DNA from 3 places in the Streptomyces sp. 11x1 genome. Region 3 is predicted to be linked to each of the others. Evidence: riboswitches for the same ligand, from Rfam matches in the RefSeq annotation. Region 3 holds a riboswitch; each other region holds the start of a gene.
The links. Region 3 has a riboswitch for cyclic di-AMP ahead of P8T65_RS06500 (M23 family metallopeptidase). Riboswitches for the same ligand answer to the same signal wherever they lie in the genome.
Positions count from the first base shown of each region.

Region 1: another riboswitch for cyclic di-AMP. It lies ahead of P8T65_RS24475 (M23 family metallopeptidase); the one in region 3 lies ahead of P8T65_RS06500 (M23 family metallopeptidase).
Region 2: another riboswitch for cyclic di-AMP. It lies ahead of P8T65_RS17205 (NlpC/P60 family protein); the one in region 3 lies ahead of P8T65_RS06500 (M23 family metallopeptidase).

Region 1 is NZ_CP122458.1:5,577,655-5,585,195, forward strand. It holds gene P8T65_RS24455 (dihydrofolate reductase family protein) at 1-807, opposite strand, end outside; gene P8T65_RS24460 (MarR family transcriptional regulator) at 856-1,398, shown strand; gene ribA (GTP cyclohydrolase II) at 1,612-2,271, shown strand; gene P8T65_RS24470 (PP2C family protein-serine/threonine phosphatase) at 2,634-3,737, shown strand; cyclic di-AMP (ydaO/yuaA leader) riboswitch at 4,024-4,186, shown strand; gene P8T65_RS24475 (M23 family metallopeptidase) at 4,197-5,258, shown strand; gene P8T65_RS24480 (cysteine hydrolase) at 5,410-5,973, shown strand; gene P8T65_RS24485 (hypothetical protein) at 5,983-6,138, opposite strand; gene P8T65_RS24490 (aldo/keto reductase) at 6,144-7,088, shown strand; gene P8T65_RS24495 (PrsW family intramembrane metalloprotease) at 7,357-7,541, opposite strand, start outside.
Region 2 is NZ_CP122458.1:3,974,959-3,982,499, reverse strand. It holds gene P8T65_RS17215 (hypothetical protein) at 159-515, opposite strand; partial or broken gene P8T65_RS17210 (transposase) at 874-1,464, opposite strand; gene P8T65_RS17205 (NlpC/P60 family protein) at 1,797-3,008, opposite strand; cyclic di-AMP (ydaO/yuaA leader) riboswitch at 3,017-3,189, opposite strand; gene pcrA (DNA helicase PcrA) at 3,431-5,947, shown strand; gene P8T65_RS17195 (M23 family metallopeptidase) at 6,044-7,541, opposite strand, start outside.
Region 3 is NZ_CP122458.1:1,443,786-1,451,326, forward strand. It holds gene P8T65_RS06485 (helix-turn-helix domain-containing protein) at 376-783, shown strand; gene P8T65_RS06490 (IS630 family transposase) at 780-1,463, shown strand; gene P8T65_RS06495 (SGNH/GDSL hydrolase family protein) at 1,526-2,311, opposite strand; gene P8T65_RS06500 (M23 family metallopeptidase) at 2,597-3,610, opposite strand; cyclic di-AMP (ydaO/yuaA leader) riboswitch at 3,615-3,773, opposite strand; gene P8T65_RS06505 (alpha-galactosidase) at 4,076-6,151, opposite strand; gene P8T65_RS06510 (tyrosine-protein phosphatase) at 6,408-7,205, shown strand; gene P8T65_RS06515 (DUF6126 family protein) at 7,223-7,345, opposite strand; gene P8T65_RS06520 (XRE family transcriptional regulator) at 7,342-7,541, opposite strand, start outside.

The sequences.
Region 1 (7,541 bases), 4.1 Mb from region 3:
GGCCGCGACCACGACCGCCCCCACGCTGAACGCGGTCCGCGAGGGCGGGCACGCGGCGGCCAGGGTGCAGGCGAGGTCGAGCCAGTGCCGGTCTGCGGGGGAGACGGCCGGGCCGGTGCCGGGGACGGTGGGGGCGTAGCGGATGAGGACGACGTCGCCGACGGGCCGGGTCTCCAGCAGTCGCAGCCTGCTCTTCGGCCCTCCGGGGTAGGGGCCCGTCCCGAACAGCCGGGGCGCGTCCGCCTCCCCCACGAAGAGCGGTGCGACGGCCAGCTGCACCTCGTCCGCGAGCCCCTGCTGCAGGAGCTGGGTGTGGACCCGGCCGCCGCCCTCCACCATGAGGCGGCGCACACCGCGTACGTCTCCGAGGTGGTCGAGGACGGCCGTCCACTCCAGCTCGAGGCCGACGGAGACCACGGCCACGCCGTTCGGCCCCGTCGGCAGGCCCAGCCCGTGCAGCCGTGCCGCGCCCTTGTCGGTCGTGTACACGGCCTTCTCGCCGCCGGTGTGCCAGAACTGGGCCGCCGGATCGAGTTCGCCGGAGGCGCTGACCGTGACCTTCAACGGGTACTCGGGGAGCCCCGCGGCGATCCGGGCCGCGCGTCGCTCGGGGGAGTTGACCAGCAGCCGGGGGTTGTCGGTGCGCAGGGTGCCGGCCCCGATCAGGATGGCGTCGCTGGCCGCGCGCACCTCGTCGACCCGGTCGAAGTCGGCCGGGCCGGAGAGCAGCAGCCGCTCGGGTCCGGTGTCGTCCAGGAAGCCGTCGAGGGAGACGGCGGCGGACAACAGGACGTAGGGCTGGGGCATGGACGCGCTCCCTTGGTTCAAGTTTTAAACAATAACTACACTGTACGTATGACGACCCGCTGGCTCACCCCCGACGAACAGCGTGCCTGGCGCGCCTACGTCGCCGCGAGTTCCCTCCTGGAGGACGCGCTCGATCGGCAGCTCCAGCAGGAGGCCGGCCTGCCGCACCTCTACTACTCGGTGCTGGCCGCCCTCTCCGAGGCGCCGGAGCGCCGGATGCGGATGACCGAGCTCGCCGAGCGGCTGAAGATCACGCGCAGCCGGCTGACGTACGTCGTGACCAGGCTGGAGAAGGACGGCGTGGTGCGGCGCGAGGACTGTCCGCGGGACAAGCGCGGCAGTGTCGCCGTGCTCACCGACGAGGGCATGACCCTGCTGGAGCGCACGGCGCCGGGCCATGTCGAGACCGTGCGGCGTGCCGTCTTCGACCATCTCAGCCCCGAGCAGATCGGCCAGTTCGAGGAGATCTGCGCGGCCATCGCGACGGCGATCCAGGGCGGGGATCCCCGGACGGCCCCCGGCTCGGACGACCTCCCCTGGCGCCGCCGCGCCTGCCCGTCGGGCCAGCAGGACGAGGGCAATCGCGTGTGACGGCCGAGCGATGGCGGGTGACGGCCGAGGGGATCGCGTGTCCCGGTCGGGCAGGGCCTCGCGTGTGACGGCCGAGCTGGGCCTCGCGTGACGGGAATGTGACGTATCCCCAATCCTGTTGCTTGAAATTTGAAGCACGGGTTAGAGTCGCTGCGAGCGCTGTGCTTCAAAACTGAAGCACAGTGACGCCCGCACCAGGACCGGAGAACCCGCATGCCCGACTTTCCCGCTGCCACCCCGCGTGCCCGCGTCCGGGTACCGTTGCGCTTCCACGACGGCTACGGCGTCGACGCCGAACTGGTCACCTTCCACGACCTCGTCGACGGCCGGGAGCACCTGGCGATCGTCCTCGGCGACCCCGCCCCCGGCACGGCCCCGCTGGTCCGGCTGCACTCCGAGTGCCTGACCGGTGACGTGTTCGGCTCGGCCCGCTGCGACTGCGGTCCGCAGCTGCGCGAGGCGGTGGAGCGGATCGCCGACCGCGGCGGCGTCCTCCTCTACCTCCGCCAGGAGGGCCGGGGCATCGGCCTCTACAACAAGCTGGACGCATACGCCCTCCAGGACCAGGGCCTCGACACCTACGAGGCGAACGCGGCGCTCGGGCTGCCGGAGGACGCCCGTGACTACACGGCGGCGGCCCAGATGCTGGGCGCCCTCGGTATCGACGAGCTGGACCTGCTCTCCAACAACCCCGACAAGGCGCAGCAGCTGCGCGGCCTCGGCGTGGCCGTGCGCGACCGCGTGCCCACGGGCGTCTTCACCACCGCCCACAACGTCCGCTACCTGCGCGCCAAGGTCCTCCAGACCCAGCACACCCTCCCCCTCCACGAGCTGACGGGCGCGACGGGACTGACCGGCCTCTCGACGGGCTGAGCCCCGCCCGGCTTCCCGATGGCCTCAACCCGTCCGCCCTCCGCGTCCCTCCCCCCGTCTCTCCGCTAGGCCCTGTCGTCACATTCCCGCCTGCCCCGCGACGCCATGCTCGCGCTCTCGACGCACCGGGCACCGACCCGAGTACGCCCGGTACGCGAGTCGGTGCCCGGCACGCCGAGAGCACGCTCCCCCGGTCTCGGCTGTGCTCGACCGGGAGGTACCCCCACGACGCCGCCAGGCCGCCCTTCGGGCGACGACGGGAATGTGACGACAGGGCCTAGCCCACTCGGCCCCGTCGGCTCGCCCCACCGCCCACCCCCGGAAACCCTGTATCCGTGGGGCAGCGAGAGGGTACGGAGGTCATGCGGGAGCCGGGTGGGCGGCGGTTCTCGTACGCCCGCAGGCTCGCCTGCGTCCTTCCCGTGCTGCTGATCGCCGTCGGACTCTTCTACGACCACTTCACCCCGCGCGAGTTCACCGCGGTCCCCTTCTTCATCGCCGCGCCCCTGGTGGCGGCCCCGCTCTTCTCGTTGCTCGGCACGGTGGTCATCGGCGCCGCGTCGGGGGTCGGCATCACCGGCGTCCGCCTCTACTACGACGACGCAGGCCATGAGGACGCGATCACCGAGATCGCCACGGTGGCCACCGCCGCCGTACTGGCCGTACTGATCAACCGCCTCGTCCGCCGCAGCGACGCCCGGCTCGCCACCGCCCGGGAGATCGCCGAGGCGGCGCAGCGGGCCGTGCTCCCGGTGCCGCAGGAGCGGATCGGCGGGCTGGAGATCGCCGCGCGGTACGAGGCCGCGCAGGCCGGGGCGTCGATCGGCGGCGATCTGTACGCGGTGCAGGACTCGCCCCACGGCGTACGGCTCATCGTCGGCGACGTACGCGGCAAGGGGCTGGGAGCGGTGTCGGCGGTGGCGGTGCTGATCGGGGCGTTCCGGGAGGCGGCCGAGCAGGAGGCGACGCTCGAAGCGGTGGCCCAGCGGCTGGAACGGGCGCTGGCCCGGGAGGGGACGCGGCGGGAGGCGGCGCGGAGTGACGGGGCGGTGGAGTACGAGGGGTTCGTGACGGCCGTGCTCGCGGAGTTCCCGCACGGCGCGGGCCGCGCCCGGATCGTCAACCGGGGCCACCCCTCGCCCCTGCTGCTGCATGCCGACGGCACGTTGTGCACCCTGGACGCCCCGCAGCCCGCGCTGCCGCTCGGCATGGACGACCTGGGCACCTGGCCCGACCGCGCGGAGGAGACCCGGTTCCCGTCCGGCGCCACGCTGCTCTTCTACACCGACGGCCTGTCCGAGGCGCGCGACGCGCACGGTGTCTTCTACGACCCGGCCGTGCGCCTCTCGGGCCGTGGGTTCACCGCCCCGGGCGCCCTGCTGACGACGCTCGCGGAGGAGGTGCGGCGGCACACGGGCGACCGCACGACGGACGACATGGCCCTCTTGGCCGTCCGCCGCCCGTGAAGTATGGCCGTCGGGCGTTCGTGAAGTGTGGCCGTCCCACGTCCGCGAGGTGGAGATGTCACCGAGCGTGTCCGCCCCGCCGTTCTCCGTATAAAAACTGACGCCACGTCAGGTCAACTGTTACTCGCGAGTAAAGGTCAACTCGCCCGTTTTCAGACCCTCATGACCCGTAAAGTCCCGCGCGAAAAACGGAACGATCATTCAGAACAGCTTGGAATGGAGTGCTCGCGTCTATTAACGTTCGATAACGCAGCGCGGTCGTCCCAGCCGTCACAAGAGACGGCTCCGTGCTCACGCGCCGAATCCCGCAAGGGAACCGGGGAACCACCAACCCTGGGGTGAATCGCACGGAAACCGCCGTGGCATTACGCACGACCGGTTTACGCGCGTAGGAGACCTTCCTGCTCCGAACCCGTCAGCTAACCCGGTAGGCGAGAAGGAAGGAAGGAGTACGCCCACGTGGCGTCGAACCGGTCCGCGACCGAAGCCCCGTTCGTGCCGGCCCAACGTGACGGCGAGAGCCAGACGTTCGGCTACGGCAGCTACAACAGCGACAACGAGGGCCCCTGGCAGGAGTGGAACCCCAGCGAGGATTCCCTTCGCCCCGTTCGCGGTCGGCACCGCGTGGCCAAGAAGAGCGGCGTACTCGCCCGTAACGGTCTCGCCCGCAGCTCCACGGTCCTCGGCGTCGGTGTCATAGCCGCCGTCAGCGGTGCCGGGATGGCGAGCGCACAGTCCGGCAAGGCCCCCGTCTCCATATCGATACCCGACCTGCCGAACGTCGGCTCGGTCTTCGAGGACGAGGCCGACGAGCCGGAGCCCCAGGGTTCCACCTCCCCCCTCAGCAACGCGGGGCTGATCGCCGCCGACACCGAGCAGGGCACCGCGGACGCCGGTGAGGCGCTGCGCGCCCGCATCATGGCGCAGGCCGAGTCCCAGCAGGACGCCTTCGACAAGGCCGCCGCCGAGGCCGCGCAGACCGCCGCCGCGGAGCAGGCCGCCGAGCAGGCCGCCAAGGAGAAGAAGGAAGCCGAGGCCAAGGAGGCCGCCGCCAAGAAGAAGGCGGAGGAGGAGGCCGCGGCGAAGAAGGAAGCCGAGCGTCTCGCCGCCCTGGCCAAGCAGTTCACGCTTCCCACCTCCTCGTACACCCTCACCTCCAGCTTCGGTCAGGCCGGCCCGTACTGGTCCTCCGGCTACCACACCGGCCTCGACTTCGCGGCCCCCACCGGCACCCTGATCAAGGCCGTAGGCAGCGGCACCATCACGCAGGCCGGCTACGAGGGCTCCTACGGCTACAAGACCGTCCTCACCCTCGATGACGGCACCGAGATCTGGTACGCCCACCAGTCCTCCATCGGCGTGAGCGTCGGCCAGAAGGTCGCCACCGGCGACGTCATCGGCCGCGTCGGCGCCACCGGCAACGTCACGGGCGCCCACCTCCACATGGAGGTCCACCCCGGTGGCTCCACCACCGGCATCGACCCGGCGGCCTGGCTCCGCAGCAAGGGCCTCAACCCGTAACGGCCGGCATCACACCCGAAGCAACGACGCCGCGTACGCCCCTGGGCCTACGCGGCGTTCGTCTTGTCCCCTGCGACGCCCTGGACCTCCCCGGACCCCGGCCCTCTCGGCTCCCCGGAGAACTCCCCTGTAGACAGAAGGGCCGGCAGACATGGCGAAGAGCGCACTTCTCGTGATGGACGTCCAACGCGACGTCGTGGCCATCGCGGACGACGGGTCCGGATATCTGCCGCGCCTGCGCAGGGCGATCGACGGAGCCCGGGCCGCCGAGATCCCCGTGATCTACGTCGTGATGGGGTTACGGCCGGGCGCGCCGGAGATCAGCCCGCGCAACAAGGCGATGGCGAACGTGGTGCGGGCCGGCCTGTTCACCGAGGGCGAGCCCGGCACCCAGATCCATGACGAGGTCGTGCCCCGTCCGGGCGAGGTCGTGGTCACCAAGAGAAGGGGGAGCGCGTTCTCGGGCAGCGACCTCGACCTGGTGCTCAGGGCGCGCGACATCGACAGCCTCGTCCTCACCGGCATCGCCACCAGCGCCGTGGTGCTGTCCACCCTGTGGCGCGCCATCGACCTGGACTTCGGCGTCACCGTTCTGGCGGACGGCTGCCTCGACACCGATCCCGAGGTCCACACGATGCTCACCGAGAAACTGTTCCCGCAGTGGGCCGAAGTCCTGACGGTCGAGGACTGGCTCACGGCCATCGCATCGCGCTAGGCCCTGTCGTCACATTCCGGGGCCGCCCTTCGGGTGACGACGGGAATGTGACGACAGGGCCTCGTACACGTCGTCCCGCCCCGCCCCGCCCTGCCCTGCCCTGCCCTGCGCGGCGTCGGCGTCGATCTCGATGGGAATGTGGGCGTCCGGTCCGCTCGTTGACATCGGACATGACTTCTCTTCGCAAGCTGGGCGCATCCGACATCGAGGTCTTCCCGCTCGCCCTCGGTGGCAACGTCTTCGGCTGGACCGCGGACGAGGCGCGGTCCTTCGCCGTCCTCGACGCGTACGCGGCCGCGGGCGGCAACTTCGTCGACACCGCCGACTCCTACTCGGCCTGGGTCGAGGGCAACGAGGGCGGTGAGTCCGAGCGGATCATCGGCAAGTGGGTCAAGAGTCGCGGCAACCGTGACAACGTGGTCATCGCGACCAAGGTGAGCCAGCACCCCGAGTACCAGGGCCTGACGGCGGCCAACATCAAGGCCGCCGCCGACGCGTCCCTGGCCCGCCTCGGCACGGACCACATCGACCTCTACTACACCCACTTCGACCAGCCCGAGGTCCCCGTCGAGGAGATCATCACCGCCCTCGACGACCTGGTGAAGGCCGGCAAGGTCCGCGCGATAGCCGCGTCCAACATCACCCCCGATCGACTGAAGGCCTCCCTGGACTTCTCGGCCGCCGAGGGCCTGGCGCGCTACGTGGCGCTGCAGCCCCACTACAACCTGGTCTCCCGGGACACCTACGAGGGCGCCCTCCAGTCCGTCGCCGTCGACTCAGGCCTCTCCGCCGTCCCGTACTTCGCCCTCGCCATGGGCTTCCTCACGGGCAAGTACCGCCCCGGCGCGACGGTCGACAGCCCCCGGGCGGCAGGCGCCGGCGCCTATCTCGACACCCCGGCCGGCCCGCGCGTCCTCGCAGCCCTGGACGACATCGCCACGTCCCGAGGCGCAGCCCACGCCACGGTGGCCCTGGCCTGGCTGGCCGCCCAGCCGACCGTCACGGCCCCCATCGCCTCCGCCCGCTCCCTGGACCAACTCCCCGCCCTCCTGGCCGTAGCGGACCACACCCTCACCCCCGAAGAACTGAACCACCTGACGGAGGCTTCGGCGTAGTCCTGGTACTCCTGGTAGTCCTCACAGTCCAGGTACGCCAACGGGCGGCGCGATGGGCTGCCCGGAAGTGACTTGGGGCCTTGGCGGGGGAGGAGGAAGCGGGTCGTAGGCGGGCGAAGGCAGAGCCGAGGGACGGAGCGGGAGGCGCGGTCGGGGCGCCGGCAGGTCGGGAGCGGTTCTGTTCCCCGACATCGGGGGCCGCACATGGAGACGCGCGCCCCGGACGAAACGGCCCCGACCCCGCGCCGACGGCTCGCGAAGCAACTCGCTAGTACCGATAGGGGTTGTACGCGGGGTACGCCGCCACCCCATATGCCCCATACACCCCACACCCCACAGGCTGCCCGTACGCCCCGCATTCATGGCCGTACCCGTGCCCGTAGCCGTATCCGTACTTCGCCCCCACCTCCCGCCCCGCATACCCCATGGCCGACCGGGCCAACTCCCGCCTGC
Region 2 (7,541 bases), 2.5 Mb from region 3:
TCACCCGCCGCAAGGCGCGCCCCGTGGATCGACGCGACGTCACCCCGTACTACCTGGCACAGGCAGCGGCTGGCCTGCCGCCCAACCTGCGGTACCGGCCCGGTCACAGCGGCTTCCGACAGTCCAGCGGAGGCGGACCAGGCACTGGGTTGACCGACTCAGGGCTTGCTCGTCCAGGTCTGGGGGACGGCGATCGTGGCCGTCTGCGCTACGTGGTCTGAGAGGTACGCCATGCCGCCCAACGGCATCGCAACCGGTTCGGTGAAGAGGAGTTCGGTCCTGGTGACGGTGTAGCGATCGGGGTCACCATGGACGAGCAGGTAGTCGACCCGGTAGGCCGCGGCACCGGCGGGCAGCAGTTCGGCGTGGAAAGTGGGCAGGTCCGCCGCGGCGAACGGGTCCCGCCACGCGCCTGCGTCCACGACCGCCTCGTACAGAGCGGAACCGCTGGGGAGGTTGAAGTCGCCGCTGGCGATCATCAGCTCCGTGTCACCGCCGCGGGCCGCCCGCAACACCTGGTGGACCCTCCTCAACTGCGTTGACTGGAGGGCTTCGTGGCGGTTGCCCGCCGACCAGTCCCCGTCCCTGTTCGCGGTCAGATGCACGTTGCCCACCACCGTACGGCGTCCGGAGACCTCGAAGGTCAGCACGCCTTGAACGCTGCTGCCCAATGCCAGCGCGCAGCGGAACAACAGGCCGCCGGTCTGCGGACGCGTGCCGCGGAACGAGACGTATCCGACCGACCGCAACGGCGTCCTGGAGAAGGAGACCAGGCCTCCGGCGGGCTGGCCGAGGAATCCGGTGCCGCGGGCGACGAACAGGAAGGACGGCAGATGCCTGCGCAGAAACCTCTGCAGTCCCGGCGTCCAGACCTCCTGACCTGACCTTCACGTTCACACAGTCGATGAAGACGACCGGGTAGACGCTGTCCAGCGGACGGTTCTGCCATTCCGTCATGCCGGCCATCACACTGTCGGTGATCGTGGAGATCGTGGACTTGGAGATTTCCGCGCCGTACACCTCGGCGAGATGCGCGGAGATCTCCCCGTGCGTGAGCCCTTTCGCCGACAGCGACAGAACCATCTCGTCCACGCCGCCCATACGTCGCTGACGCTTCCTGACCAGCTGCGGTTCGAACGATCCGGCCCTGTCCCGCGGCACCGCGATCTCGACCGGCCCCGACTCGGTGATCACCGTCTTGGAGCGGTGCCCGTTGCGGTAGTTGTCCCGACCGCCCTCGGCCCGCTCACCGGGCTCGTGCTCCAGATGATCGGTGAGCTCGCCCTCCAGCGCGGACTCCAGCACCCGCTTGGTCAACTGCTGCAGGAGGCCGCCCTCCCCGGTGAGCTTCACGCCACCGGCCTGAGCCCGGGCAACCAACTCGGCGACCAGCCCGTCATCCACGGCGCCCGTCCCGCTCACAGCGGCCTTCCCGGCCTCGGTGTCACTCGTCACGTCAGTCATCAACTGTCGCTTCCAGCTCGGGAGTTACACCACTCACCGTACAGACCCCCGCCTGGCGGTAGCGGACCTTTACAGCTCTGGCCTCAGCCGTTGGCTCTCGACCCGAGACGTACGACACTGCCACCCCCGATATACGTAACCGAAGGGACACAGAAGGTGATCCCGGCCGAAGCTGCCCATGGACCGCGCCGTCCCATGCGCCAGGGGAGCGCAAGAATGCTGTGAGTGGCCAAGAGTCACTCTACGGAGCGATTCTCAGCGACCTGTCGTAGGCGACAAGTTGACGACAGATCGCTGAGAATCCGACAGATCTAAAGCGGCCGTACACCCGGTCACGCGGGCCGCACCACGCTGTGGATCGAGGACTCGCCGTCGTAGAAGATCGACTCCTCGCGGACGTACGTGCCTGGCTTGGGGGCGTGGATCATCATGCCGTTGCCGATGTAGATGCCGACGTGGCCGATGTTGTCGTAGAAGAAGACGAGGTCCCCCGGCCTGGCGTCGGCGAGGGGGACGGTGGTGCCCGCCTCGACCTGGTCGTAGGTGGTGCGCGGGAGGTCGACGCCGGCGGCCTTCCAGGCGGCCTGGGTGAGGCCGGAGCAGTCGTAGGAGCCGGGGCCGGTGGCGCCCCAGACGTACGGCTTGCCGATCTGCGCGCGGGCGAATGCCAGGGCCTTGGTGGCCTTCGTGGCGTAGGTGGAGTCCTCGACGGGAGCGGTGGTCCCGCTGGTGCCGGGAGACGTCTCCGTGTCGGCGGCGGTCCCTCCCTGGGTCTCCTGGGTCTCCTGGGTCCCCTGGGCCTCCTGGGTGCTCGGGGACTCCTGGCTCGCCTGCTGCGCCGCCTGCCGACGCGCGAGTTCCTCCGCCTTGCGGTCGGCCTCCTCCTGCTCGCGCTGTTCGATCGCGGCGAGCCGGGCCTTCTCCGCGGCGGTGAGGGTGGAGAGCAGTTCGCGGGCCTCGGCGAGCTTCGCCTGGACCTTGGCCTTGCTGGTCTTGAGGGCGTTCTGCGACTCGGTGAGCTTCTCGAGGCTGTCGCTCGCGGTCCGGCGCTGCTCCGCCGCGTCGGCCTGCTCGGTGACGTACGCGTCGACGGCCTGCTTCTGACGGTCCGTCATCCGGTCCATCAGCTGGTTCTGGTCGAAGTAGTCCTGCGGGTTGTCCGCGAGGAGCAGCGAGGCCTGGTCGGGGGCGGACGCGCCGTTGCGGTACTGGGCCGCGGCGAACGATCCCAGTTCCTCCCGTGCCTCGTTGAGCTTCTCCGTGCGCTTGGCGACGTCGTCGAGGAGGGTGTCGACCTTCTTCTTCTGCTTGGTCGTCCTCTCCTTGGCCGCGTTGTAGTTCTCGGTCGCCGACCCGGCCTGGCGGTAGAGGTCGTCGACCTTCTTCTCGACGTCCTCCAGGCTCGGCCTGTCGTCGTCGGAGGGTGCGGCGGTGGCCGTCTGGGAGAGCAGGGCCACGGAGGTGAGGGCGGCCGTGGCGAGAGCGGGGGTGCGTATGCCCGCGCGCGTCCGGCCGGTCGGACGCGGCTTGCGGTGCGGCGCCATGGTGCGGCGTCTCCTTCCGTAGTCCGCCTACCGAGTTAGCTGTCGGGTTCGGGCGCAAGCTTCGGAAGGTTTGCCCTGCGGCCCTTGCCGCGAGCGGCGGTCGGGTCGATTCACCCCAGAGGTCGGTGGGTCCCCGGCTCCGGCGCCGCGAGAGGCGTACCGGACTCGGCGGGGGCCGTGCGGCCCGGCGACGTTCGCCGGTTGTGTCGTACGACCCAAGAGAAGAAGTTAGCCAACTCGTGGGTCCCGTGTGAAGGTTGATGTTCGATATGCCCGATACGTTTTCGTGACCTTAGCCTCTTGCGCGCGACAGGCGGTAGGCTCGATCGCTCACCGTCGTGAGGTGAGCGCGGTGAGTGGTGGGTGTGGACTTCCCGGGGCGGCCCCCCGCTGTCAGTGGGGGCGCCTAGACTCGGAGAGCGATGAGCAGCCTCTTTGACGACAGCTTCCTGGCGGACCTCCAGGCCCCCCGCGGCCACGCGGAGGAGCCCCCGCCGCCGCCCGAGGACGATCATGTACCGGAGCCGCTTCCGGACGATCTGTTCGGCGGGAAGTTCGACGTGCCACCGGACCGGGACGAGTACTACCGCGGCGGTGCCCCCCGCCCGGCCCTCGACGCGGCGGCCCTCCTGGACGGGCTGAACGAGAACCAGCGCGCGGCCGTGGTGCACGCCGGCTCCCCTCTGCTCATCGTCGCCGGCGCGGGTTCCGGCAAGACCCGTGTGCTCACCCACCGCATCGCCCATCTGCTCGGCGAGCGGCATGTCCACCCGGGCCAGATCCTCGCGATCACCTTCACCAACAAGGCCGCCGGTGAGATGAAGGAGCGCGTCGAGCAGCTCGTCGGCCCGCGCGCGCACGCGATGTGGGTCATGACCTTCCACAGCGCGTGCGTCCGGATCCTGCGGCGCGAGTCGAAGAAGCTCGGTTTCACGTCCTCCTTCTCGATCTACGACGCCGCCGACAGCAAGCGGCTGATGGCGCTCGTCTGCCGTGATCTGGACCTCGACCCGAAGCGCTTCCCGCCGAAGTCCTTCAGTGCCAAGATCTCGAACCTGAAGAACGAGCTGATCGACGAGGAGGACTTCGCCGCCCAGGCCGCCGACGGCTTCGAGAAGACCCTCGCCCAGGCCTACGCGCTCTACCAGTCGCGCCTCCGCGAGGCGAACGCGCTCGACTTCGACGACCTGATCATGACGACGGTCAATCTGCTGCGCGCCTTCCCGGACGTCGCCGAGCACTACCGGCGTCGCTTCCGTCATGTCCTCGTCGATGAGTACCAGGACACCAACCATGCCCAGTACGCCCTGGTCAGAGAGCTGGTCGGCACCTCCGAGCACCCGGTGGACGTGCCACCGGCCGAGTGGGACGTGCCGCCGGCGGAGCTCTGCGTCGTGGGTGACGCGGACCAGTCGATCTACGCCTTCCGCGGCGCGACCATCCGCAACATCCTCCAGTTCGAGGAGGACTACCCGGACGCGACGACGATCCTGCTGGAGCAGAACTACCGCTCCACGCAGACGATCCTCTCCGCGGCCAACGCGGTCATCGAGCGCAACGAGTCCCGCCGCCCGAAGAACCTGTGGACCAATGCGGGCGCCGGTGCGCAGATCACCGGCTATGTCGCCGACACCGAGCACGACGAGGCCCAGTTCGTCGCCGACGAGATAGACCGACTGACGGACGCGGGCGAGGCGAAGGCCGGCGACGTCGCCGTCTTCTACCGGACGAACGCCCAGTCCCGTGTCTTCGAGGAGGTGTTCATCCGCGTCGGCCTGCCCTACAAGGTCGTCGGCGGGGTGCGTTTCTACGAGCGCAAGGAGGTCCGGGACGTCCTCGCGTATCTGCGTGTCCTCGCCAACCCCGAGGACTCCGTCCCCCTGCGCCGTATCCTCAACGTGCCCAAGCGCGGCATCGGCGACCGTGCCGAGGCGATGATCGACGCCCTCTCCCAGCGCGAGAAGATCAGCTTCCCGCAGGCCCTGAAGCGTGTGGACGAGGCGTACGGCATGGCGGCCCGGTCGACCAACGCGGTCAAGCGGTTCAACACGCTGATGGAGGACCTGCGGACCGTCGTCGAGTCCGGCGCCGGACCGGCGACCGTCCTGGAAGCCGTCCTCGAACGCACGGGCTATCTGGCCGAGTTGCAGGCATCCACCGACCCGCAGGACGAGACCCGGATCGAGAACCTCCAGGAACTCGCCGCGGTCGCCCTGGAGTTCGAGCAGGAGGCCGGTGCCGCGGAGGGCGAGACCGAGGGCGGTGCGGCGGGGACGACCTCCGCCGGGCTCGCCGACTTCCTGGAGCGGGTGGCGCTGGTCGCCGACTCCGACCAGATCCCCGACGAGGAGGAGGACGGCTCGGGCGTCATCACGCTCATGACCCTCCACACCGCCAAGGGCCTGGAGTTCCCGGTGGTCTTCCTCACCGGCATGGAGGACGGCGTCTTCCCGCACATGCGCGCCCTCGGCCAGACCAAGGAACTGGAGGAGGAGCGCCGCCTCGCGTACGTCGGCATCACCCGCGCACGTGAACGGCTCTACCTCACCCGGTCGACGCTGCGCAGCGCCTGGGGACAGCCCTCGTACAACCCGCCGTCCCGGTTCCTGGAGGAGATCCCGGCCACTCATCTGGAGTGGAAGCGCACGGGTGCCTCCGCGCCGGTGTCCTCGGGTCCGGCCGCCGGTATCGCGGCGTCGCTGTCGTCCTCCCGCTCCCGTTCCTCGGCCCGTGGCGCGTCCGGCTTCGCGACCCGCCGCGGCGACGAGAAGCCGGTGGTCTCCCTCGCCGTGGGCGACCGTGTCACGCACGACCAGTTCGGCCTCGGCACGGTCGTCGGCGTCGGGGGCTCGGGAGCGAACGCGGAGGCGACGATCGACTTCGGCGACACCAAGCCGAAGCGGCTGCTGCTGCGGTACGCGCCGGTGGAGAAGCTGTAGCGGACGCGCCCCGCGCCGTGCTCAACGAGAAGGGCCCCTGCTCAGCAGGGGCCCTTTCGTCTTGTCCGTGCGCGCCAGGCGGGTGCCGGCTGACTGTTACGTCGGGTCCAGCCCGTGGCTGCGCAGCCACGACAGCGGGTCGATGGCGGAGCCGCCCGCCGGGTGGACCTCGAAGTGCAGATGCGGCCCGGTCGAGTTGCCCGAGTTGCCCGAGTAGGCGATGGTGTCGCCGGCCTTGACGGTCGTACCGGAGGCGACCTTGTACGTGGAGAGGTGGCAGTACCAGGTCTCGGTGCCGTCCTTGGCGGTCACGATGACCATGTTGCCGTAGGCGCTGTTCCACTGGGTGCGCACGGTGCCGTCGGTCGCGGCCATCACCGGGGTGCCGTACGAGACGGGGAAGTCTATGCCGGTGTGCAGGGACATCCAGTTGACGCCGGACTGCCCGTAGTACGCGCTGAGTCCGCGCTCGGCGACGGGGAGCGCGAACTTCGGCCGCAGGCGCTCCTTGCGGGCCGCCTCCGCGGCGGCCTTCTTCTGCTCCAGCACCTGCTGGGCCTTGAGGTCGATGCGCTCCTGCGTCCGGCTGGCCCGGTCGGCGAAGTCGTCGGCCTCGGCGGAGAGGCTCTCCAGCTGGGTGTCGAGCTGGTTGTTGGCGGTGGACGGCTTCACGGCGGTGGCGTCCGACTTGACCGACGCCGTCGTCTCCGTGTCGTCCGACGTGGCGCCGACCGAGGCCGCCGCGATCCCCGCGACTCCCATGACACAGGCCGACGGAACGGCCACGGTCAGCAGGGCGGAACGTTTGGCCGGAGCCTTCCGGCGCGACCGTGAGGCCGCGCGGGTGGCCGCCCGGCCGGGGCCCGCGCTCCTGGTGGCCGCTGTGGTGATCTCTTCCTCGCCGTCGAGGAGCACCGCGCGGTCCGCGCCGTCGGTCTCGAACTCGCCGTCCGCCGAGGGGTGTTCGTCCTGGTCGTACGGGGCGATCTGCTCGAAGGTGGCGGTCGCCTGCTGGTGGAAGTCCGTGCCCTCGGCCGACAGGTCCACCACGACGGTCTGCGGGTGGTCGTGCGCGTCGTACGACTCGGGGGCGCCGGCGGAGCGTTCGTAGGACTCGGCCGCGCCGCCATCGTGCTCGTCGCCGACGGGTGTGCCGTCACTGTTCCACTGGGTGGCGTCGAAGGCGCCCGTGTCGAAGTGCTGGGTGCCGGTCCACTGCTGGGTCTGGCCGCCCTGCCCCAACTGGTCCGCGTCGTCGGACTGTTCGGTCTGCAGCCAGCCGCTCGCGTCCCACTGGCCGCTCGCGTCGGGGCCCGTCGGCTGCGTCGGGACCTGGGAGAGGTGTTCGTAACCGGACGACCAGGACGTCGTGTCGTAACTGCCCGTGTCGTACGCGGCCTGGTGCTGCGCGGCGTACGGGTCGTAGTTCAGCGTCTGGTGGCTGCCGGTCGACCACTGGGTGGCGCCGTAGGAGCCGGTGCCGTTGTCGTTGCCCGGCATGTCACCGAAGAGGGGGTCGACCGCGAAGGTGCCCGTCGCGTTCGCGTGGGAACCGGTTTCAAAACCGGTAGCGGGGTAATCGCCGTACGTGGTG
Region 3 (7,541 bases):
GGAAGGCCGCCCATTCATCTCATGAGCCCGAATCATGAACCCGAAGGTCCGCCCGGGACCTGCATGTGGGGGGCGTTCCTCGCCACCACCGCCCTGCGCGAGCGCGGCATCATTTCCGAAGATCGCCCGACGCGGCCAACCGCACGGCTCGGGCCTGGGCACAGTCCGGCAAGCAAGACGGAGAGGTATACGAGAGGAACCGGTGGTTGAGGCCTCCTAGTAGACTGTCGCGACTAAGTGTCGTTATGGTTGGTGGAGTTGGTGTCGGGCAGGCTTCGCTTGATGCTTCCGTCCGGCCGGGCAGGGGGTGCTGTGTCCTCGCAGAAGAAGTATCCGGTTGTCTTGAGTGCCGAAGACCGTCGGGCGTTGGAGCGTGTGACGACGACGGGGGTCCGCAGCGCGTCGATGATCAGGCGGGCGCGGGTGCTGCTCGCGTTGGACACCTCGGCCGGCGAGGTCGCTCCGCGGGCGGTGATCGCGGAGCGGGTCGGGGTCTCGTGCGATTCGGTCCGCCTGATCTCGAAGCGGTATGCGGAGACCGGCGGCGATGTGTGGGCCACGGTCGGCCGGAAGGAACGCGCACTGCCGCCGGTGCCCTCCCCGGTGACCGGCGAGGTCGAGGCAAGACTGATTGCGCTGGCCTGCTCGACGCCGCCCGAAGGACACGCCCGCTGGTCGCTGCGCCTGCTGGAGAAGCACGTCGCGCTGGCCGAGGACATCCCGGATCTGGACCACTCCACGATCGGGCGGGTCTTAAAAAAACGGAACTGCGCCCTCACGTGAAGAAGTGCTGGACCATCCCGCCGGCCGCGAACGCGGCCTTCGCCGCGGCGATGGAGGACGTCCTGGCGGTCTATCACCGGCCCTTCGACCCGGCGCGCCCGGTGGTGTGCATGGACGAGAAGCCGTACCAGCTGCTCGGCCACGTCCGTGATCCGCTCCCCGCGCGGCCGGGCCGTGACCGGCGCGAGGACAACGAGTACGTCCGCTCGGGGACCTGCTCGATCTTCTGCTGGGTCGAGCCGCTGCGCGGATGGCGGCGCGTGGACGCGCAGTCCCGCCGGACCAGGGTCGACTGGGCGCACCAGGTCGAGCACCTGCTGACCGTGGACTATCCCGACGCCGCCACGGTCGTGCTGGTGATGGACAACCTCAACACCCACACCACCGCCTCGCTCTACGAGGCGTTCGACCCGGCAAAGGCCTTCGCGCTGGCCCAGCGCCTGGAGATCCACCACACCCCCAAACACGGGTCCTGGCTCAACATCGCCGAGATCGAGCTCTCCGCGCTCACCCGTCAGTGCCTGGACCGCCGCATCGACGACCTCACCGTGCTCAACACCGAACTCGCCGCCTGGCAGCAGCACACCAACAGCAACCAGCGCCAAGTCGACTGGCACTTCACCACCGACGACGCACGCGTGAAACTGCGCCACCTCTACCCAACCACACGACGAAATTAAGCCGCGACAATCTACTAGGTTTCTCAGGCCACCGCTCGGCCCTCAAGCCACGAACTCGGCCCTCAAGCCACCGTCTCGATCCGCAACCTGATGTCGTCCGGCGACAGCTGCCCCTTCGCCGACACATGGTCCCCGGAGGACTCCCCCCGCAGCCGGCGACCGATCCACGGCACCAGATACTCCCGCGCCCACTGGATGTTGTCCCGCCGCATCTCCAGCGTCCCGCGCGGCGGCAACGGCGGCCACGGCTGATCGGGATCCGCCGGAACCTCGACCCCCAGCACCTGCCCGGCCCGCAGGGCGACCCGCGTGTGCCCCTCCGGGGAGAGATGCAGCCGGTCCAGGTCCCAGGCCCGCCGGTCCTGCACCGTCTTCAGCGACCACAGGTCCAGCACGGGGCACCCGTACCGGTCGGCGATGGCCCGGACATGCAGGTTGTACGTGGCGATCTTGCCCCGCAGATGCTTCAGCACCGGCACGTCACGGGTGTCGAACCCGGTCGTCACCATGACCGTGCCGACGGCCGAGGTGAGCCTGACGACCGCCCGCTCGAACCGCTCCGCGACCTCGTCGGGATCGGTGCCCGGCCGGATGATGTCGTTGCCGCCCGCGCAGAAGGAGATCAGATCGGGGGCGAGCTCCAGCGCCCTCGGCACCTGGTCCTCCACGATCTGGTCGAGGAGCTTCCCCCGCACGGCCAGGTTGGTGTAGTCGAAGTCGCCCTCGGGCAACCGGTCCGCGAGAAGCACCGCGAACCGGTCGGCCCAGCCGACGAACCGCCCGTCGGGCCCGGGATCGCCGACGCCCTCGGTGAAGCTGTCCCCCAGCGCCACGTACGACCCGATCATTGCTTTGCTGCCCTTCGAATCGTCTGTCACATCGGGCCATGATTCACCTTCGGATGTGACCTACGCGACCGTAACAAGGGCTTGACGGACGGTGAGATAGACCACGTGTCAAGTGTCGATCAACCCGGAATACCCGGGCCCCGTCAGTGGAGCCCCCCATACCCGGAAGCCCTCGAACCGGAAGTGGCCCCAGTGGTCCGGCCCGCGCCCGCGGCCCTTCCCGGGAACGCCGAAGGCCGGACCCCGGTCATGGGGTCCGGCCTTCGGCGGGTGCGGCGGCGTGGATCAGATGCCGACGCCCTTCGAGCGGAGGTACGCCAGCGGGTCGATGTCCGAGCCGTAGTTCGGGCTGGTGCGCATCTCGAAGTGGAGGTGCGGTCCGGTGACGTTGCCGGTCGCGCCCGAGAGGCCGATCTGCTGGCCGCCGCTCACGGACTGGCCGGCGGAGACGGAGATCGAGGACAGGTGGGCGTACTGGGCGTAGTAGCCGTCGGCGAGCTTGATGACGACCTGGTTGCCGTACGCGCCGCCCCAGCCGGCCGAGACGACGGTGCCCGCGCCCACGGCCTTCAGGCTGGTCCCGGTCGGGGCCACGAAGTCGACGCCCGTGTGGTAGCCACTGGACCACATGCTGCCGGCGGCCTTGTACGCGGTACCGACGGTCGCGCTCAGGATGGGCCGGCTGAAGCCGGAGGCGTTGGACGACGACTGGCCGCTGCCCGTGGAGGTCGACGCCCGGGTGTCCTTCGACTCCTGCTTCGCCGCACCCGAGGACTTCGAGGACTTCGATGTCTGGGAGGACTCGGCGGGCTTCGAGGACTGCGACAGCTGCGGCTTGGAGGACGAGCGCGACGTCTCGCTCGACGCGGCCCGCTCACCGATGGTGAGCTTGAGCCCCGGGTGGATGAGCGAGGGGTCGGAGCCGACCGCCTCACGGTTGTCCGAGTACAGCTGCTTCCAGCCTCCCTCGACGTCCTGCTCGTCCGCGATCTTCGCGAGGTAGTCGCCGACCTTGACCGAGTAGGTCTTGGGAGCCGCCTTCTTGGTGGTGGTTCTCTCCGCCTGCGCGGCCTTCTCGGCCTGCTCGATCCGTGCGCCCGCCTCGGCCGCGGCCTTCTCGGCGGCGATCGTGGTCGCCTTCTCGGAGACACCGGAGACGGTGGCGCTCGGGGTCGCGGCGTGGACGCCTGCGGCTCCGATCAACGGCAGCGCGAGCGCCGCGCCACCGGTCCCGGCGGCGGCGATCGAGCGGGTGAAGCGCTGGGACTTCGGACGGCGGTGCTTACCCTTCGCGGGCATGGCGAATTCCTCTCCGGCGCCTGCGAGGTGAGCTGTCGGGTGCGGACTGGAGATGTCCGGCCGTGCTTGCGCACGGCTTTACCCCTAGCCGTTCCGGAGACCGGAACAGGCGGTGATTCCTGTGGGTCCCCCGCTCCTGCCGTGGATCGGGTCGGTACGCGGCTCCGGTCGGCGGCAGGATTGGGCGTCCGTCCGGATTGACGCCGAACGTAAGCGACTTGTGCCCACAGAGACAACCATTGGGACTTCCTGTGCCTCTTCCTCCCTGATCCTTACTTCAATTCGCCATCACGCTCCGTCAATGACCGGTCTAGCGCGTATTCCAACCTCCCTGGAAATCAGCGCGAATTACGTGGACATGTCGGCAACGGAACGTCACGAATATGACGCTGCTCACGCACCTACGGCCCAGTAAGCTTTATTCCAGGGCTTGTTGGAATTACAGCTTCATTTCGGGCAGATCGCTCAAGTGCGACGTAGGCGGATAACCTTCGCATCGAAGTCGCCGCGCAACCCCGTCGGCAATCCATGGTGCGCCAGCACGGCACCTCGGTACGTTTCGCCCGTTTCGCGGCACTCGTACGTCGCCCCCGGATCCAGCCCGCGCAGCCGGAGCGGGGCGAGCGACTCTCCGTAGTGCTGGGCCTGGAGCAGCGCGAGGACGACCACCTCGTCACCGTGGACGTACTCCACGGCGCTCAGTCCTCCCGTCGGCGGCCGCAGCCGGTACAGGTCGCCCCGCTGCACGACCGGCCGGATCTCCTTGTACAGCTCCACCCACTCCCGGGCCTCGACCAGCTCCCCCTCGCTCCACTCGGTGAGGTCGCCGCCCACGCCGAGCACACCCGCCATCGCACTGACGAACCGGAACCGCAGCGAGCTGGCGCGCCCGTTGAGCTGGTTGTTCGGGCTGTCGGTGACCCACGCGGCCATGCTCCGGGCGGGATGGATCTGGCTGAAGCCGTGCTGGATGGCGAGCCGGTCGAGCGGGTCGGTGTTGTCGGAGGTCCACACCTGGTCCGTCCGCGCCAGGACCCCGAGGTCGATCCGGCCGCCGCCACCCGAGCACGACTCGAACGCGACCCCCGGGTGGGCGGCCCGCAGCCGGTCCAGCAGGGCGTAGAAGGCGTGCACGTGCTCCACCCACAGCTTCTGCGGATAGGGCTCGCCGGGCCAGCCGGCATCGGTGAAGCAGCGGTTGAAGTCCCATTTCACATAGTCGATCGGGGCGCTGGACAGGAGGGTGTCGAGCCGTTCCCAGAGGTATTCCTGGACGTCCTCGCGCGCGAGATTAAGTACGAGCTGATTGCGCAGCTCCGTCCGCTTTCGCCCCGGTTGGAACTGCGCCCACTCGGGGTGCGCCCGGTACAGCTCACTGTCCGGGTTGACCATTTCCGGCTCGACCCAGATGCCGAACTGCATCCCGAGGGCGTGCACCTGCTCGGCGAGCGGCTTGAGTCCCTTCGGGAAGCGGTCCGGATTGGGGGTCCAGTCGCCGAGGCCGGCCCGGTCGCTGGTCCGCGCCCCGAACCAGCCGTCGTCCACGACGAACAGCTCGACCCCGATCGCGGCGGCCCGCCGTGCGAGCGCCCCCTGCTGTTCCTCGGAGATGTCGAACTCCGTGGCCTCCCAGGAATTGAAGAGCACAGGCCGATCCCGGTCCGCGTCCGGGATGACATACGCCCGCTGGTACGCGTGCCAGGCGCGGCTCGCCCCGCCGAAGCCGCCGTCGCTCCACAGGCCGGCGAAGACGGGCGTGGTGAACGTCCCGCCCGTCTCCAGCAGCAGAAGTCCGGACTCGTCGTAGCCGGCGCCGCCGGTGATCTGCACACGGGCGTCCGGGAGTTGGGCCACCGCGATCCGCCAGGAACCCGACCAGCCCAGGGCGCAGCCGTAGACCTCGCCGCGCTCCTCGATGGCGTCGGTGTCGAGGGCGACCCAGGGCAGGTGCTGATGACCGGTGTGTCCGCGCCGGCTGCCGAGGACCTTCTCGCCGTAGGTGAGGTCGGCGCGCACGAGCCGGGACTCGGCCGCCCACCGCCCGTGCAGCTGGGAGAGACGCCAGGTGTCCTCCTCACGCCGGGGCAGCGTCCAGGTCGCCGAGTCGGCCCGCAGCAGCTCCGCCGCCGGGCCCTCGTTGACGAGGGTCACCCAGCGCTCGACCACGTCGTCGCGCATCCGGTAGTGCAGGGTGATCCGGAGTCCGTCGTCGGTGAAGCGCAGCCGCAGCTCGTCGCCGTCGGTCTCGTACTCCTGGAAGGTCCACTCGGTGCCGCGTCGCTTCTCCGTGCGCACGGAGAGCGCGGGGCGGGTGAAGCGAGGTCCGCCCTCGACCGGGTACTCCTCGTGTCCGTCGACCGGGGCCTCGAAGGGCCGGTACGGCAGCCGCTGCCGTGCGGCCAGCTCCTCTGCGTCCGCGAGGGAGATCCGGGGACCCCAGTGCAGGTGCAGCAGCTCGTCGTTCTCGGTGAGCCGCAGGGCATAGCTGCTCCCGGGTCCGCTGAGAAGCCAGGTCCGGCCGTCAGTTCCGATGTCCAACATCAAGCCCTCACAGATTCGAACAGGTGCGATCGGGTTCCGACATCATCGCAGGTCGCCGCGGGCGCTCGACGGCGCCTGTGGACAACCGCCGAGACGCCGGCACAGCGGCCTGTGGACAACTGCTCGGGGCTCGGGCGCCCGGCTGTGGACAACTCATTGGTGTACGCACCCATGTCGTATCGTCGAGTGCGCGCCTCGATGCCGAGTGCGCGGCCGTCGGCGGCCCGCGCGGACGGCCGGATGGGAGGGAGCCCCAGTGACGCAGCAGATCCCGTCGACCGAGCCCGAGCTGACCGGAGTGCGCAATTTCCGCGATGTGGGCGGCCTGCCGACCGTGGACGGCCGTCGGGTGCGTCACGGGGTGCTGTTCCGCAGCGGCCACCTGGCGCACGCCACCGACGAGGACGCCGCGTTCCTGGCCTCCCTGGGCCTGCACACCGTCTTCGACTTCCGTAACGCGGCCGATCAGAAGCTGGAGGGCCCGGATGTCGAGCTGCCCGGCGTCCTCAATGTGAACCTGCCGCTGAGCGACCCGGCGGACGGCGCCGAGTTCTGGAAGATGGTCCGCGACGGCGACTTGGACCAGCTGCGGGACCTGTTGGACGACGGCAGGGCGGCCGGCCGGATGATCGCCTCCTACCGGCGGATCATCAAGGACCGCACGGCCGAGCACTCCCGAGTGCTGCACGCACTGGCCGAGGACAGCGTGCCCGCGCTGATGCACTGCGCGGCGGGCAAGGACCGCGCGGGCCTCTCCGTCGCCATCACACTGCTCGCCCTCGGTGTGGAACGCGAGGCCATCGTCGCCGACTACCTGGAGTCGAACGCCAAGCACCGCCGCTACAAGGTGCACCGCAGCAGCACCGCGGCCAGCGCCTACTCCCCGGAGGTCATGGAGCTGCTGAGCCCGCTCTTCGACGCCCGCGCCGAGTACCTCCAGACGGCCTTCGACACCGTCGAGGAGACCTGGGGGGACGTGGACACGTATCTGGAGCAGGGCCTGAGAGTCACCCCGGAGACCCGGGAGCGGCTGCGCGAGCGCCTGCTCGACTAGGCCCTTCTGATGAGCCGTTACTGGTTGGCGCCCACCTCGAACAGCAGATAGATGAAGGCCGCGAAGACATGGCCGACCGCGATGTAGATGATGAGCCGCACCCACAGGGCGCGGGGGAACTTCTCTTCCAGGTCGCTCATGGCGTCTCTCCGGAGATGGTCGGCCCGAGGCACAACGCGGCGTTCGGGCTCTGCAGCAGGGTGTGGACGAACAGGAGGTCGGCGCCGTCGTGGTCGGCGGCGGCGATGCGGTGCGGGGTCAGCGAGTCGAAGTGCGCGCTGTCCCCCGGCTCCAGCAGTTGCGCGGTGTCCCCGAGGCGCAGCCGCAGCCGCCCCT